DNA from 3 places in the Streptomyces sp. NPDC026673 genome. Region 1 is predicted to be linked to each of the others. Evidence: riboswitches for the same ligand, from Rfam matches in the RefSeq annotation. Region 1 holds a riboswitch; each other region holds the start of a gene.
The links. Region 1 has a riboswitch for S-adenosylmethionine ahead of AB0F62_RS22475 (aminotransferase class V-fold PLP-dependent enzyme). Riboswitches for the same ligand answer to the same signal wherever they lie in the genome.
Positions count from the first base shown of each region.

Region 1 (3,922 bases):
CCTGCTCGTCGGCGGTGGCAACGACCTCTTCGCCACCCGCTTCCATCTATCGATCAACGCGATCACCTGGGTGGTCCGGATCGGGGTCTTCGTCCTGCCGGTGCTGGTCTTCTTCATCACCAAGCGGATCTGCCTGGGTCTGCAGCGGCGCGACCGCGAAAAGGTGCTGCACGGTCGCGAGACCGGCATCATCAAGCGGCTCCCGCACGGTGAGTTCATCGAGATCCACGAGCCGCTGGAGCAGGGTGCGCTGTTCAAGCTCACCCAGCACGAGCAGCCCCAGCCGCTCGAGATCGGCCCCGAGGTCGACGAGAACGGCGTGGAGAAGAAGGTCGGCCGGACGGCCAAGCTGCGCGCGAAGCTGTCGCGCGGCTACTACGGCGAGGGGACGCAGATCCCCAAGGCCACGACCGAGGAGTACGAGGAGATCACGAGCGGCCACGGTCACCACTGATCACTGAAGCTGTGCCACCGGGCAGGGTCCCGTCCATCCGATGGACGGGGCCCTTTCCCGTTCCCCGGCGCCGATAGGCTGGTGCCGAAGGTTCTCCCCGTACACCAGACCCCATGGAGTGGACCATGAGCGTTGCGAACCCCGCCGGAGGCGTATCAATGGCGGGCGGCTCCTGGCCCGACGTCCTGGGTGCGCTGCTGAGCGGCAAGGACCTGAGCGCCGCCGAGGCGGCGTGGGCGATGAACCGGATCATGAGCGGCGAGGCCTCGGACGCCCAGGTTGCCGGCTTCATGGTGGCCCTGCGGGCCAAGGGGGAGACCGTCGAGGAGGTCACCGGGCTCGTCGAGGCGATGTACGCGCACGCGGAGCCGCTGCACATCCCCGGCCCCGCGGTGGACATCGTCGGCACCGGCGGCGACCGGGCCAAGACGGTGAACATCTCGACGATGTCCGCCATCGTCATCGCCGGCACCGGCGCCAAGGTCGTCAAGCACGGCAACCGCGCGGCCAGCAGCGCCAGCGGCGCCTCCGACGTCCTGGAGAAGCTCGGCATCAACCTGGACCTGCCCGCCGACCGGGTGGCGAAGGTCGCCGAGGAAACCGGGATCACCTTCTGCTTCGCGGCCAAGTTCCACCCGGCGATGCGGTTCGCCGCCCCCGCCCGCCGCGACCTGGGCATCCCCACCTCGTTCAACATCCTGGGCCCGCTGACCAACCCGGCGCGCGTCGGTGCCTCCGCCGTCGGCTGCTTCGACACCCGGATGGCCGGGCTGATCGCCGGCGTGCTGGCCCGTCGCGGGTCCTCGGCCCTGGTGTTCCGGGGCGACGACGGGCTGGACGAGCTCACCGTGACGGCCACCTCGCAGGTATGGGTCGTCCGGGACGGGAAGGTCGAGCAGGTGTCCTTCGACCCGCGCGACGTCGGCATGGACCTGGTGCCGATCGAGTCGTTGCGGGGTGCGGACGCGGCCTACAACGCCGATGTCGCCCGGCGCATGCTGGCCGGGGAGACCGGCCCCGTCCGTGACGCCGTGCTGCTGAACTCGGCGGCCGCGCTCGTGGCGCTGGAGGGCGGAGAGGGTTCGCTGACCGACCGGATCGCGGCCGGGATCGCCCGGGCGGCCGAGTCGATCGACTCGGGCGCGGCGGCGAAGACGCTCGAGAGGTGGGCCGCGGCGACGCAGGCGTAGCGCGCGGGCAGGAGTGGCGAAGGGCCGGGGCGGTCGCCCCGGCCCTTCGCGCTGTCCGCCCGTCCGGGATGCGGACTCCGGCTTGCGGCGCTCCGGCCGTGTGGCATGATGCTGCGCAGGTCACGAGTGACAGCGAAACGGCCCCGGCCCGCTGTCCGGCAACCCTCCTTCCGTGGCGGGGTGCCCCGGGTGATGACCAGGCCGCAGGCAGCGAGGTCTGCGGCAAGCGCGGTCAGAGGAGTTCTTCCGTGAGCAAGCGAATGCGCTAGGGCCCCAAGGCCCCTCCCCACCCTCGGCCCGTCGTGCCGGAGGGCTGTTCCGTCATCGCCGAAATCGGCTGACGTCCCTTCACTTCTGCCTGCTCACAGGAGACTTCGCCATGTCGCTGCGCCCTGCCGTCCCCACGACCGTCGCCACCCCGCTGCCCGTCCTGGGGCGCGACGTCCTCGTCCCCCTGGTGACGGGCGGCGAGGTCGGCTACGCCGCCCTGGACTACGCGGCCAGCGCGCCCGCGCTGCAGCGGGTCTGGGACGACGTGGCCGCGTACGCGCCGTACTACGGCAGTGTGCACCGGGGGGCGGGATACCTCTCGCAGCTGTCGACGGACCTGTTCGAGCAGAGCCGGGCCACGGTCGCCGAGTTCCTCGGCTGCCGCACCGGCGACCAGGTGATCTTCACCCGCTCGACCACCGACTCGCTCAATCTGCTGGCCGCCGCCGTGCCGGACGGGACGAGCGTCTTCGTCTTCGAGACCGAGCACCACGCGTCCCTGCTTCCGTGGCGCGACGCCGAAGTGACGTACCTGAGCGCTCCCCGCACCCCGGGTGAGGCGGTGGCGACGCTGGAGCGGGCGCTGGACGCCCGGGAGCCGCGCGGAACGGCACTCGTCTGTGTGACCGGTGCGTCCAATGTGACCGGTGAGCTCTGGCCCGTGCGGGAACTGGCCGCGGCCGCCCACGCCCGCGGCGCCCGCATCGTGCTGGACGCGGCACAGCTCGCCCCGCACCACCCGGTGGACATCGCGGAACTCGACGTGGACTGGGTGGCCTTCTCCGGCCACAAGCTGTACGCGCCCTTCGGCTCCGGTGTGCTCGCCGGCCGGTCCGACTGGCTGCTCGCGGCCGAGCCCTATCTGGCCGGTGGCGGCGCCTCGCGGCGGGTGGCGCGGCGCGAGGACGGCGGGGTGGACGTCGACTGGCACACCACGGCCGCCCGGCACGAGGCCGGCTCGCCCAACGTCATCGGCGCGTACGCGATCGCCTCCGCCTGCCGCGCGCTGGCGGCGGCCGGGTTCGACCAACTGGTCGAGCGCGAGCAGGCACTGGTGGCCCGGGTGCGGGCCGGACTCGCCGAGGTGCCCGAGGTGAAGGTGCTCTCGCTCTTCGGCGACGACGCCCCCCGGGTCGGCGTCATCTCCTTCGTCGTGGAGGGGTGGAACAGCTCCCACTTCGCCGCCGCGCTCTCGGCCGAGTACGGGATCGGCGTCCGCGACGGTCTCTTCTGCGCCCACCCCCTGGTGCGCACCCTGCTCGGCGGCGCCCCGCAGGAGCCGGGCGAGTGCGGTGCCCCCGACACCGCCCTCGGCGAGAGGTCGCTCAACGCCATCCGCGTCTCCTTCGGCGCCGGCACCCCCGATGAGCACGTGGAGCGCTTCGTCGGCGCGGTGCGGGAGCTCGTGGCCGACGGCGCCAAGTGGCGCTACCGCACCGAGGACGGTCGCTGCGTGCCGGACCGGGACCAGGCCTGACCGCGCCGGCCCCGGAGCCGGCGTCGCGTCACGCGTCGAGGCCGATGGCGAAGGCCGTCTCGAGGTCGTGCTGGGAGTAGGTGCGGAACGCGACGTGCGTGTCCGTGGCCTCGACGCCGGGGATCTTGCTGATCCGGCCCGGGATGACGTCCGCCAGTTCGTCGTGCCGGGCCACCCGCACCATGGCGACCAGGTCGTACGTGCCCGTGACGGAGTAGACCTCGCTGACGCTGTCGAGCGCGGCGATGGACTCCGCGATCTCGGGGATACGGTCGACGCTGGTCTTGATGAGCACGATCGCGGTGATCACGGCTGTAGGTCTCCTTGGCTCGCCCTGGCTGCGGGCTCAAGCTTAGGCGCTGCCCGGTAGCACACCCATGTGCACAGGAAGCCGAAGACGAAGCCGGTGATGTGCGCGAGGTAGGCCACGCCCGGACCGGTCTGGTGGACCTCGCCGGCGAGCCACTGCAGGACGAACCAGAAGATGAGCACCATCCAGGCGGGGAAACGCAGCGGCAGGAAGAACAGGAA
Region 1 is NZ_JBEZXR010000033.1:33,782-37,703, forward strand. It holds gene AB0F62_RS22465 (cytochrome bc complex cytochrome b subunit) at 1-454, shown strand, start outside; gene trpD (anthranilate phosphoribosyltransferase) at 580-1,644, shown strand; SAM riboswitch class IV at 1,763-1,879, shown strand; gene AB0F62_RS22475 (aminotransferase class V-fold PLP-dependent enzyme) at 2,024-3,391, shown strand; gene AB0F62_RS22480 (Lrp/AsnC ligand binding domain-containing protein) at 3,420-3,701, opposite strand; gene AB0F62_RS22485 (rhomboid family intramembrane serine protease) at 3,698-3,922, opposite strand, start outside.

Region 2 (3,922 bases), on a different contig from region 1:
CCCGGCACGCCGCGAACCGCGGACAGGGCCAGCGCGGGCGTGTCGGCGGGTTCCCCGAGGACGAACACGCTCTCCCGGAGCCGTCGCAGCACCGCGTCCGCCACGTCGCCGCCCTGGAGTTCGGCGGCCTTGGCGGTCAGCGACGCCGGCCAGGAACTCACCGCCACACGGCTGAGCCGCGCCGCCCGCGGCGCTCCGGTGTGCGCGCTCACCTCCTCGACGTACCGCGCGTACCAGGCGGTCTCCGCGGCCGGGTCGGGCGGCGGGTCGTCGTCGAGGTCGAACAGGACGCAGTGGACGCGGCGCCAGCGCACCCGGACGGTGAGAGCCGCCCGCAGCGCGCGGAAGACGGGCTCCGACCCCCACGCCCAGGGGCACAGCGGATCGGTGTACTCCACCACCTCCACCTCCGGCGGGGGAGGTTGCGCCGTCACGCGGCTCCCATCCGGTCCTCGGGCCGTTCCCCCGCTCCCGCCGGGAGCAGCGAGGGGAGCGTCACCGCGCCCAGGACCGCCGCCGCACTCTCCTCGACCCGACGCCACACATCCGGCAGCCCCGCCGCGGGGCCCGGGTAGCCGAGACCGGCCAGCGACTCGCCCCGCAGGGTGATCAACTCACCGTCGACGGCGCGCACCACGTCCAGAAGGGTGATCTCCCCGGCGGGCCGGCCGAGCCAGTAACCGCCCTCGCAGCCGCGCTGGCTGCGCACCAGTCCGGCCTTCCGCAGCTCGCCCACGACGGACTTCAGGAACCGGAACGGGATCTGCTGCGCCGAGGCGATGGCCTCGCAGGTCAGAGGGCGGGCGGGCTCACGGGCGAGCTCCAGCAGAGCCCGCGCGGCGTAGTCCGCCTTCGCGGAGATATGCATGCGCCCATCATGCCCGACCCGGCTCCGGCGGCCAGGGCCCGAGCCGGTTCGCGGCTCCTGTTGCGGGAGTATTGCCGCAGGTGAAGGGCAATGGACACTTCTTGACATCCTTTTCGGGGCCGCCCTAGCGTCCCGGCCATGAGCGAGCCCCTGACGAATCCCGGTGAAGGCTTCCACCCCCATCTCCACGACACCCCCGGGCGCGGCGCGGCGCCCCTGCGGACCCGGCTGCACCACGTCCGCGCGGACGCCCTGGACGGCGACACGGCGCAGACCGGCGGCATGCGCAGGTTCGCCGCCGTCAGCGGGAGGACGGTGGGTTCGGAGAAGCTGTGGATGGGCCAGACGCACGTGGCCCCCGCGACGTCGTCCTCCGACCACCACCACGGGGAGTCCGAGACCGCCATCTACGTGGTGAGCGGGCACCCCGAGTTCGTCTTCCTGGACGACTCCGGCGACGAGCCCGAGGAGGTCCGCCTGCGCACCTCGCCCGGCGACTACATCTTCGTCCCCCCGTTCGTACCGCACCGGGAGGAGAACCCGGACCCCGCGGAGGAGGCCGTGGTCGTCATCGCCCGCAGCACCCAGGAGGCGATCGTGGTCAACCTCCCCGGGCTGTACGCCCTTCCGGCCGAGGAGGCCTGAGAACCCGGGCACGCGGGCACCCGACGCCGTTCCTCCCCCGCCGCGCACCGCGGGGGAGGAACGGCGTCGTGCGTCAGGCGGTCGACGCGACCCCGGCGGCCGGGTGGTGCGCGTGGAAGGCCGGGTGCCCGGCCAGACGGCGCACATAGGCGGGGAGATGGCCGTAGCGGGAGAGCGGACCGCTCCCGAGGTGGGTCAGGGCCACCCACAGATCGACGTCGGCCGCCGTCAACTGCCCGCCCAACACGTGGGGTTCCCGAACCAGTCGGCGGTCCAGCAGACCGAGCGAGGCGTGCAGCGTCCCCAGGGCCCTCTCGCGGCCGGCCGACCCGGGGGCCGCTTCCGCGGCCTGTTCGGCGGCCCGTGTGACGCCCTCGTCCACCGTGTGCCGGATCGCCTCGATCTCGGTCAGGAGCGCCGGGGGGTACAGGACGGGCACGGGACCGCGGACCTGGCCGCCGAGGTTGCCCGCGAGGTCGCGGAGGATGTCCGGGGTGTGGTTGCTGACGACCCGTCCGGTCCACCGGTCGCACAGCGCGGGGACGGTGAGCGGTCCGTCGTAGCGGTGCCATGTGGCCTCGTACGCCCCGCGCAGCGGCGCGAGCGCGGTGCGCCCGGCGTCCGAGGGCTCGTCGGCGGGCGTCGCCGGAACGAGGGTCGTGACGACCGAGTCCCGCAGTCCGAGCAGGTCGAGGGTGATGGCGACCCGCTGCGAGAGCGGGCACCCGGCCGACAGGAACAGTTCGTAGCGGCGCGGCGCGGGGTAGAAGCCGCCGGCCAGGTCGACGCCGATGCGGCTGCGGAAGCGGTCGGGACGGGCCGTGCGCGGCAGCACCGTACAGGAGGCGCTGAAGTCGTGGTCACGGAGCGGTGCCGTGCGGGCGTCGTGCGGGATCGTCTCGGGCATGCCCTCTCCAAGGCGTGGTGGGGCCACCGGTCGCCCCGCGGGCACCGATGGCAGGACGGCTCAAAGCCCTGTGTCCGGTGTGCACCCGGCCCCTTGGCCGGCGGTGTGCCGGTACGCGCCAGGGTCAGCGGGCCGCGCCGAAGGAGCCGCAGACGCGCAGGAAGTCGATGTGCCGGCGACGGGTGAGGAGAAGGGCTTGTGCCCTGGGCATGTCCGCCTCCCCGGCTCGGGGGCCCGCGAGACGCGGGACCGCGCTTGCCCCGCCGCTTCGGCGGGACCAGGTCGTCACCCGGGGCACCCCACCGCGATGTGGGGGTTGCCGGTCAGCGGGCCGGGGCCGATGACCCGCCTGGGCCGCGGGGCGGCGTGGCGGGCGCTGACCATCGTGACCGTTCCCCACAGTGTCGAGTCGTCAAACCCCGTGCGTCAAGGCGGCGTTGCTGTCTCACCGGACCGCTCACCATGTGAGACACCGGCGTTGACATTCCCTCCGGGCCGTGCCTAACTTACGCCGCAGATCGGTCATGAGCGTCGGTGAACAACCCCTGGAGCGCCGCCGGCGGCCTCCGTGCCGCGGCAGGGTGTGCCAGGTGACGACCGGACCGGACGATGTTCGGTGAACGCGAGGCCCCGCGGGGCGGAACGGTGACGGTGACGACGATGCACGCAACCCCGGGGACGGCCGCGCAGCGGTCCCGTGGCCGCGTCTCGGCGTACCCGCGGCGCCTCTTCGCCCGGCGCCACGTCCACAGCGCCCTCTGTCGCGCGTGTACCGCGCCCCGTCGCGCACTCTGTCAAGGCTGACGGCTTTCTGAACCCCGGTGCCCGCCGCTGAGGCGGCGACGCGTCCTTCCGCCCGGACCCGCTTCGTCCGCCTTGTCGCTTTCCGATTTCTCGCCTTCTCGCCTTCTCGCTCTCTCGCCTTTTCGCCGTCCCGACCCGTCGCTCCGCCCGCCGAACGCCCGTGCTCCGGCGGGGCCGCCGCCGTCCGCGCGGCCGGGTCGTGCCGAACCGCTGGAGTCACCCGTGACCGAACCTCCCGGCACCGCCGTGTCCGCCCGCTCGGCGCCGCCCCCTTCCGCGGCGCCGGCCGGCCCCTCGCTCCCCGCACCCCGACCGCCCACCGCGCGGTGGGTGGTGCCGCTGCGGCGGCCCGGACGCTGGATCGCCACGGCGATCGTGCTGGTGCTCGTCGCCCAGATCGGGCACGGCCTGGCGACCAACCCCTTCTACCAGTGGGACCGCTTCGCGTACTGGTTCGTCCGTCCGGTGATCCTCGACGGGCTGCTCATCACGCTGGAGGTGACGGCGTACAGCGCGGTGCTCGGCCTCCTCGGCGGGATCGCGCTCGCGCTGGCCAGGCTCTCCGGCAGCCCCGTGCTGCGCGCCGTCAGCTGGACGTACACCTGGCTGTTCCGCTCGGTGCCGCTCATCGTCGTGCTGCTGTTCCTCTACAACTTCAGCGCGCTCTACCGGACGTTGAGCCTGGGCGTGCCCTTCGG
Region 2 is NZ_JBEZXR010000017.1:104,488-108,409, reverse strand. It holds gene AB0F62_RS15120 (DsbA family protein) at 1-434, opposite strand, end outside; gene AB0F62_RS15115 (Rrf2 family transcriptional regulator) at 431-868, opposite strand; gene AB0F62_RS15110 (cupin domain-containing protein) at 1,007-1,513, shown strand; gene AB0F62_RS15105 (glutathione S-transferase C-terminal domain-containing protein) at 1,587-2,420, opposite strand; SAM riboswitch class IV at 2,667-2,775, opposite strand; SAM riboswitch class IV at 2,941-3,049, shown strand; gene AB0F62_RS15100 (amino acid ABC transporter permease) at 3,447-3,922, shown strand, end outside.
Region 2: it holds a riboswitch for S-adenosylmethionine, as region 1 does, so the genes downstream of both, AB0F62_RS15105 (glutathione S-transferase C-terminal domain-containing protein) here and AB0F62_RS22475 (aminotransferase class V-fold PLP-dependent enzyme) in region 1, are expected to answer to the same signal.

Region 3 (3,922 bases), on a different contig from region 1:
CGCGCGCGGCATGCGATGCGACCATGCGGCCAGCCTAGCCACGCATGCCCGGCGGCAAACGTACGAGCTAGCCCAGCCGGGGGTTTCCAGCCGGGTGCCCCCCGCGGTAGCTGGGGAGGGCTGGCGCAACCTCACGACGACGCCGCACCTGTGCGGTACCGCGGGTGTCGTCGGCGTATGCACGCCGGTGGTGAGGGTGTGCCAACCCGTTTCGCCTTGCGGAACGACTTCCCACAACCCCCGGGCGATGGGCACCGGCCTCCGGCGAGCGGCCGACCCGCTACCGGGCCGGAGGCCTACGCCACCGCGCGGCGGCGGGCGTATTCGGGGACCGTGCGCATCGGGGGGCGTTCCTCCGTCGCGACGTCGTGGACGCGCGGCTCGAAACCGCCGTCCGGGGACCGCTCGAACTGCGTGAGGACGGGGCGTACGAGATGACCCCGCGCCAAGCGGATCTGCGCGGTCCGGTAGATCGCCGCCGCCATGCGGCCCAGCGCCTGGCCGTCCTGGTGCCGGTGGTGCCGGACCCCCACGTCGACCTGGGCGAGCGCGTCGAGCCCCACCGTGTTGAGCGCGTCCACGAGCAGCCCGAGCTCCACCCCGTATCCCACGGGGAACGGCAGCCGCTCCAGCAGCGAGCGCCGCGCCGCGTACTCGCCGCCCAGCGGCTGGACGAACCCCGCCAGCCGCGGCCAGTGCAGATTGAGCAGCGGCCGCGCGACCAGCTCCGTCACCCGCCCCCCACCGGCCGGCACCAGCGTGCCGCCGGTCTCCAGGGGGCGGTCGTACATCGCCTTGACCAACTGCACGTCCGGATCCGTGAGCAGCGGCCCGACGATCCCCGACACGAACCGCGCGTCGAACTCCCGCAGGTCGGAGTCGACGAAGCAGACGATCTCCCCGCGCGTCACCAGCAGCGAGCGCCACAGCACCTCGCCCTTGCCGGGCACCGCGGGCAGCCGCGGGAGCACGTCGTCCCGGTGGACGACGACCGCCCCGGCGGCGGCCGCGACCTCGGCGGTGCGGTCGGTCGATCCGGAGTCCAGCACGACGAGTTCGTCGACCAGCGGAACGGCCTCGCTCATCAGCTCCCGGCGGATCGTGGCGACGATCTCCCCGACCGTGGCCTCCTCGTCGAGGGCGGGCAGCACGACGCTGACCGTGCCGCGCGCACCCGCGGCGCGCTTGGCGGCGAGCAGCTGCGGCAGCGGCCTGCGGTCGGCGGTCCAGGACCGCCGTTGCAGCCAGCCGGCTACCTCGTCGAGCACCGGGTTGCTCCGTTTCTGCCCGTCTCGCAGGACGGACGGGCCATGACCAGGTTCGAGGTCGTCGGTTACAGTCTTGAACACGAGGCATGACCATCGTATGTCCACGGTGATCGCGCCTTGTCGGACAAATGCCCGGGCCCCGCGCCCGGCGCCATACCGCTCATCCAGAGGGGCAGAGGGAACGGCCCGTTGAAGCCCCGGCAACCCTCCCGCCGACCGCGAGGTCCAGGTGGGGAAGGTGCCAATTCCGTCTCGCGGCGAGATGCGCCGCGAGGAAGATGAGGAGAAAGGGCCTCGCCTGACATGGCTGCGCAGACCGTTGCATCCGCGTCCACAGACTCCGCCTTCGGGCCCGCGTCCGCGCTCTCCTGCCGCGAGTGCGGCGAGCGCTTCCCGCTGGCTCCGCTCTTCGCCTGCGAGGTCTGTTTCGGGCCGCTCGAAGTGGCGTACGACCTCCCGGGCGGCGATCCCGAGACCCTCCGCAAGCGGATCGAGTCCGGGCCGAACAACATCTGGCGCTACGCGCCGCTGCTGCCCGTCCCCGCGGACGTGGCCGCCAAGCCCAACCTCAACCCGGGCTTCACCAAGCTGGTCAAGGCCGACAACCTCGCCCGCGAGCTGGGCGTCACCGGCGGCCTGCACATCAAGGACGACTCCGGCAACCCGACCCACTCCTTCAAGGACCGGGTCGTCGCCATCGCCCTGGAGGCAGCCCGCACCTTCGGCCTCACCACCCTGTCCTGCTCCTCCACCGGCAACCTGGCCGGCGCCGTGGGCGCCGCGGCCGCCCGCGCCGGCTTCCGTTCCTGCGTGTTCATCCCGCACGACCTGGAGGAGGGCAAGGTCGTCATGGCCGCGGTGTACGGCGGCGAGCTGGTCGGCATCGAGGGCACCTACGACGACGTCAACCGCTTCTGCAGCGAGCTGATCGGCGACCCGATCGGCGAGGGCTGGGGCTTCGTCAACGTCAACCTCCGCCCGTACTACGGCGAGGGCTCCAAGACGCTCGCGTACGAGATCTGCGAGCAGCTGGGCTGGCGCCTGCCGGACAACATCGTCATCCCGATCGCCTCGGGCTCGCAGCTGACGAAGATCGACAAGGGGCTGCAGGAACTGATCAAGCTCGGCCTGGTGGAGGAGAAGCCGTACCGGATCTACGGCGCCCAGGCCGAGGGCTGCTCCCCGGTCTCCACCGCCTTCAAGGCCGGCCACGACGTGGTCCGCCCCCAGAAGCCGAACACCATCGCCAAGTCGCTCGCCATCGGCAACCCGGCCGACGGCCCCTACGTCCTGGACATCGCCCGGCGCACGGGCGGCGCCGTCGAGGACGTCACCGACGAACAGGTGGTGGACGCCATCAAGCTGCTCGCCCGGACCGAGGGCATCTTCGCCGAGACGGCGGGCGGCGTGACGGTCGGCGTGCTGCGGAAGCTGATCGAGACCGGGCAGCTCGACCCGGCCGGTGAGACGGTCGTGCTCAACACCGGCGACGGCCTCAAGACGCTGGACGCCGTCGCCCCGACCTCCCGCCCCACGGCCACCATCCGCCCGAGCCTCGACGCGTTCCGTGCCGCCGGCCTGGCCGGCTGACCCCGACCGCCCCGGCCGACCCAGACTGAAGGTGAACCCCGCATCATGAGCGCTACCGTCCGCATCCCGACCATCCTCCGCACCTACACCGGCGGCCGGGCCGAGGTCCCGGCCGACGGCGGCACCCTGGCCGAGGTCATCGACTCGCTGGAGGCGAACCACCCCGGCATCTCCGCGCGGGTCCTGGACGACACGGGCAAGCTGCGCCGTTTCGTGAACGTCTACGTCAACGACGACGACGTCCGCTTCTCCGAGGGCCTGCAGACCGCGGTGGGCGAGGGCGCGTCCGTCTCGATCATCCCGGCGGTCGCCGGAGGCTGCTGATCCGCACGGACCGCGAGTGGCAGGGGTGCCGGGGCTTCCCGGCACCCCTCCGTGCTTGAGCGGTAGTTGAAGGGCTGTACAGTTGCCCTGAACGGATCGCAACTCCCTGCAACGCTCTGCGCAACCCCTTTTCCCGGGAGCGGCGTTGTCGGCGATTTATCGCCAAATTCACGCGGTGATTGTCTCGTTGGCCGCTTATGTCCGGTCCGAGTTGCCCCGGATTATCAGCCGATCAGGCTCTTCTTCCGTTTCTTCGTGCCCGGAATTCTCGTCCGATTGACCTGTTGCAGACCGCGTCCGGGCAGATACATTCAGCCGCGGTCGACGCGTTCCGGCGCACGCCCCCTTGGCTGTAGGGGGTGAGGTCTGACCCGGGTCCGCGAGGTGCGGGTCTGCGAAGGGCCAGCAATAGGGGAGTTAGGAATGGCTCAGGGCACCGTCAAGTGGTTCAACGCGGAGAAGGGCTACGGCTTCATCGCGGTCGACGGTGGTGCGGACGTCTTCGTGCACTACAGCGCGATCCAGATGGACGGCTACCGCACCCTCGAGGAAGGTCAGCGGGTCGAGTTCGAGATCTCGCAGGGCCAGAAGGGGCCGCAGGCGGACATGGTCCGTCTCGCAGCCGGCTGACGCACCGCGCATCGGCCACGGAGCACTTCGCGTACGGCCGCTCAAACGTACGCGTCGAGGCCCGCCCCCACACGGGGGCGGGCCTTCGTGCGTTCCGGGCCGACCTGCGG
Region 3 is NZ_JBEZXR010000001.1:200,188-204,109, forward strand. It holds gene AB0F62_RS00960 (trehalose-6-phosphate synthase) at 1-25, opposite strand, end outside; gene AB0F62_RS00965 (glucosyl-3-phosphoglycerate synthase) at 297-1,268, opposite strand; SAM riboswitch class I at 1,426-1,553, shown strand; gene thrC (threonine synthase) at 1,572-2,858, shown strand; gene AB0F62_RS00975 (ubiquitin-like small modifier protein 1) at 2,904-3,182, shown strand; gene AB0F62_RS00980 (cold-shock protein) at 3,606-3,812, shown strand.
Region 3: it holds a riboswitch for S-adenosylmethionine, as region 1 does, so the genes downstream of both, thrC (threonine synthase) here and AB0F62_RS22475 (aminotransferase class V-fold PLP-dependent enzyme) in region 1, are expected to answer to the same signal.